Regions from separate parts of the Mesorhizobium sp. M0060 genome, predicted to be linked through region 2. Evidence: riboswitches for the same ligand, from Rfam matches in the RefSeq annotation. Region 2 holds a riboswitch; the other holds the start of a gene.

Region 1 (2,392 bases), on a different contig from region 2:
CTCTGTTCGGTCAGCCCCTTATCCGGCAGCTCTCAGCGCTTGTTCGATATCTTCGAGCAGATCGTCGGTATCTTCCAGGCCGACGGAAAGCCTGAGCGTGCCCGGTCCGATGCCGAGCTCGGCGCGGGCCTCATCGGTCAAGTTCTTGTGCGTGGTCGTCGCGGGATGGGTGATCAGGCTCTTGGCGTCGCCGAGATTGTTGGAAATCAGCACGATGTCGAGCGCGTTCTGGAAGGCAAAGGCCGCCGGCTTGCCGCCCTTCACATCGAGGCAGATCAGCGTCGAGCCGCCCGACATCTGCTTCTTGACCACGGCCGCTTGCGGGTGGTCGGCGCGGCCGGGATAGATGACGCGGGCGATTTCCGGGCGCTCGGCGAGAAAGTCCGCGATCCGGCCGGCACTTTCCGTCTGCTGTCGCACACGCAGCGGCAGCGTCTCCAGGCCTTTCAGCAGGGTCCAGGCATTGAAGGGCGAGAGGCTGGGCCCGGTGTGGCGGAAATAGTCATGCAGATTCTCGTCGATCCATTTCTTGTCCGACAAGATAACGCCGCCAAGGCAGCGCCCTTGGCCGTCAATATGCTTCGTGGCCGAATAGACGACGATGTGGGCGCCGAGCTGCAAGGGTTTTTGCTGCAAGGGCGTGGCGAAGACATTGTCGACGATCAGCCTGGCGCCGATCGAGTTGGCAAGCGCCGCGACGGCGGCGATGTCGACCACCTCCAGCGTCGGATTGGTCGGGCTTTCCAGGAAGAACAGTTTGGTGTTGGGCTTGACCGCTTTTTCCCAATTGGCGATGTCGGTGCCGTCGACCAGCGTTGCCTCGATGCCGTATTTCGGCGCCAGCGTCTCGACCACCCAGCGGCAGGAGCCGAACAGTGCGCGCGCCGCCACGATATGGTCGCCCGCTTTGGCGCTGCACAGCAGTGCTGCCGTCACCGCCGCCATGCCGGACGCCGTGGCGCGCGCGTCCTCGGCGCCTTCCAGCGCGCACATGCGCTTTTCGAACATGTCGACCGTCGGATTGGCATAGCGCGAATAGATGAAGCCCGGCTCCTCGCCCTTGAAGCGGGCTTCCGCCGCTTGCGCCGTCTCGTAGACATAGCCTTGGGTGAGATACATCGCCTCGGAGGTCTCGCCGAAGCCGGAACGCAGCGTCCCGGCATGCACGAGTGCGGTCTGAGGCTTCCAGTCGCGCTTCTTGATCATTACCCTATCCAAACAACAAAAAACCGGTCGCGAAAGTCGCAACCGGTCCATACGGCCTTGCGGCCAGACGGTCCTTTAGCGACTTGTTTAACGTGGCTGCAAGCCGACCGGCCAAATCACCACGGGATAACGACCCTTTAGACCCGCACCGCGCTTGCGTCAATTGCCGGTATGATTAAGAGGGTTGTACCAAGCAGGTGCCGAAGGCATCCCACGGTTTGTGGCAAGGACCTGCGACAGAACAAGACCTCGCCCGGCGTTCGAGCGGAGCCAGACCCTTGCGGCAGACAGGCATTCTTCCCGATCAGAATATTTCCGCGCTGTTCCAGTCGGGCGCGCTGAAGTCGCCGCGCGCGCTCGATGCCGATCAGATCCAGCCGGCCAGCCTTGACCTGAGGCTCGGCGACAAGGCCTGGCGGGTGCGTGCTTCCTTCTTGCCCGGCCCGGACCACAGGGTTGTCGACAAGCTCGACCGGCTGAAGTTGCACGAGATCAACCTCGCCGAAGGTGCCGTGCTGGAAACCGGCTGCGTCTACATCGTGCCGCTGCTCGAAAGCCTGGCGCTGCCCCCGCATATTTCGGCTTCGGCTAACCCGAAGAGCTCGACCGGACGGCTCGACATCTTCACCCGGGTAATGACCGACCGTGGCCACGAGTTCGACAAGATCACCGCCGGCTACGAAGGTCCGCTCTATCTGGAGGTCAGCCCGCGCACCTTCCCGATCGTCGTGCGCACCGGCTCGCGGCTGTCGCAGATACGGTTCCGCACCGGCAATGCGCTTTTGTCTGAAAGCGAGTTGCACGACTTGCATCGCGCCGAAATGCTGGTCGCCACCGAGCCACCCAACATCTCAGGCGGCGGCATCGCGCTGTCGATCGACCTCGACGGCGACAAGGATGGGCTGGTCGGCTATCGCGGCAAGCACCACACTGGCCTCGTCGATGTCGACAAGCGCGCCGCACAGGATGTCGTTGATTTCTGGGAGCCGCTCTACAAGAGCGGCGCCGGCGAGCTGGTGCTCGACCCGGATGAATTCTACATCCTGGTGTCCCGCGAGGCGGTGCATGTGCCGCCGCTCTACGCCGCCGAAATGACGCCCTTCGATCCGCTGGTCGGCGAATTCCGCGTCCACTATGCCGGCTTCTTCGATCCGGGTTTCGGTCATTCGGCGTCGGGCGGCACCGG
Region 2 (2,392 bases):
ATATGTAGCCGCGCTGGCTGAGATAGTCGTCGGCGGCCGCCGCCGAATGCTTTTCGTCCTCGGGAAAGTGGATGAGGATGAAATTGCCGACGCTCGGCGTCACCCGCAGCCCGAGCCCGGTCAATTGCTCGCTCAGCCAGGCCAGCCAGGTCTCGTTATGGGCGACGCTGCGCTCGATATGGACGCGGTCGCGGATCGCGGCGATGCCGGCCTCGATCGCCGTCGCATTGACGTTGAAGGGGCCGCGCACGCGGTTGATCGCATCGACGATGTGCATTGGCGCATACATCCAGCCGATCCGCGCCCCGCCAAGGCCCAATTTCGAGAAGGTCCGCGTCATGACGACATTATCGGTGCCGCCCACCAGTTCGACACCGGCTTCATAGTCGTTGCGCCGGACATATTCGGCATAGGCGGCATCCAGCACCAGAAGCACGTTTCGCGGCAGGCCGGCATGCAGGCGGCGCACTTCCTGGAACGGCACGTAAGTGCCGGTTGGATTGTTGGGATTGGCAAGGAAGATGATCCTGGTACGCGGCGTCACCGCGGCCAGTATTGCATCGATATCGGCGCGTTCATCGGTCTCCTTGACCGTCACCGGGACAGCACCGGCCGACTGTATGTAGATCTTGTAGACCATGAAGCCGTGTTCGGTGATGATCGCCTCGTCGCCGGGAGCGAGGTAGGTCTGCGCAAGCAGGCCCAGGATCTCGTCGGAACCGTTGGAGCAGATGATGTTCGCCGGATTGAGCCCATGCACCTCAGCGATCGCTTCCCTCAGGCGCCTGGCGCTGCCGTCGGGATAGACCGCGAGCTTGTCGGCAACCGCGCGCGCGGCCTCTATTGCTTTCGGCGAAGGACCGAGCGGGTTCTCGTTCGACGACAGTTTGTGGACCTTGGCGACACCGGCGGGCGCCGTGCTCTTGCCGGGCACATAGGCTTCGATGTCCATGATGCCGGCGCGGGGCGTTGGACGTGTCTGGTCCGGTGTCTGGCTCATATTATGAAATCCGTCGAGGGTGCCTCCATCCGAAGGCCGCAGCGGAAATACAAGCCATGGCCCGGAATGTCGAGGGGCGGCAATTCAGGATGAAGAACTTGCCGTTGACGAAGCCACGCGCGAGTCATAGAAGAGCAGCGACAGTTCCGTGGTGATTTGGCCGGTCGGCTTGCAGCCACGTTAAACAACTTGCTAAAGGGCCGTTTGCATCTTGTAACCGGCTTTGCGAAGGCATGGCCGGTTTTTTGTTGCCCTGACTGGTTGTTGCCCCAGACCGGCGGACAACTGAAGGCGGGGCAAGGAGATGTGATGGTCGCTCTGCGCGCTCGAAAAACCAACAACGAGGCCGACCAGCCGTCGAGCCCGGTGTTGCGTTTCGGCGCCGACAAGCCGCTCAAGCTCGACGCCGGCACGCTGCTGTCGCCGTTCCAGATCGCCTACCAGACCTATGGCACGCTCAACGATGCGCGCTCCAATGCCATCCTCGTCTGCCATGCGCTGACCGGCGACCAGCATGTCGCCAACACCAATCCGGTGACCGGCAAGCCGGGCTGGTGGGAGGTGCTGATCGGCCCCGGCAAGATCATCGACACCGACCGCTTCTTCGTCATCTCGTCCAACGTCATCGGCGGCTGCCTCGGTTCCACCGGCCCCGCCTCGACCGATCCCGCCACCGGCAAGCCTTACGGGCTCGACCTGCCGATCATCACCATCCGTGACATGGTGCGCGCGCAGCTGATGCTGGTCGAGCATTTCGGCATCGAAAAGCTGTTCAGCGTGCTAGGCGGCTCGATGGGCGGCATGCAGGTGCTGCAATGGGCCTCCAGCTATCCCGAGCGCGTCTTCTCGGCGCTGCCGATCGCCACCGGCGCCCGCCATTCCTCGCAGAACATCGCTTTCCACGAGGTCGGCAGGCAGGCGGTGATGGCCGATCCGGACTGGCATGGCGGCAAATATTTCGAGCATGGCAAGCGGCCGGAAAAGGGGCTGGCGGTGGCGCGCATGGCCGCCCACATCACCTATCTGTCGGAAGCAGCGCTGCACCGCAAGTTCGGCCGTAACCTGCAGGACCGCGAAGCTTTGACCTTCGGTTTCGATGCCGACTTCCAGATCGAGAGCTATCTGCGCCATCAGGGCATGACCTTCGTCGATCGCTTCGATGCCAATTCCTATCTCTACATGACCCGGGCGATGGACTATTTCGATCTCGCCGCCGACCATGGCGGCCGGCTGGCCGATGCCTTCGCCGGCACCAAGACGCGCTTCTGCCTGGTCTCCTTCACCAGCGACTGGCTGTTCCCGACCGAGGAGAGCCGCTCGGTCGTCCACGCGCTGAACGCGGCCGGCGCTTCGGTATCGTTCGTCGAGATCGAGACCGACCGCGGCCACGAT

What was found. A riboswitch is a leader RNA that binds a small molecule or an ion and turns the genes downstream of it on or off. The one in region 2 is predicted to bind S-adenosylmethionine.
Region 1: it holds a riboswitch for S-adenosylmethionine, as region 2 does, so the genes downstream of both, NKJ94_RS17695 (O-succinylhomoserine sulfhydrylase) here and metX (homoserine O-acetyltransferase MetX) in region 2, are expected to answer to the same signal.

The regions. Positions count from the first base shown of each region.
Region 1 is NZ_JAMYUP010000016.1:113,256-115,647, forward strand. Features, by position in the region: gene NKJ94_RS17695 (O-succinylhomoserine sulfhydrylase) at 19-1,206, opposite strand; SAM riboswitch at 1,262-1,339, opposite strand; gene NKJ94_RS17700 (2'-deoxycytidine 5'-triphosphate deaminase) at 1,485-2,392, shown strand, end outside.
Region 2 is NZ_JAMYUP010000033.1:7,876-10,267, reverse strand. Features, by position in the region: gene hisC (histidinol-phosphate transaminase) at 1-1,000, opposite strand, end outside; SAM riboswitch at 1,139-1,216, shown strand; gene metX (homoserine O-acetyltransferase MetX) at 1,310-2,392, shown strand, end outside.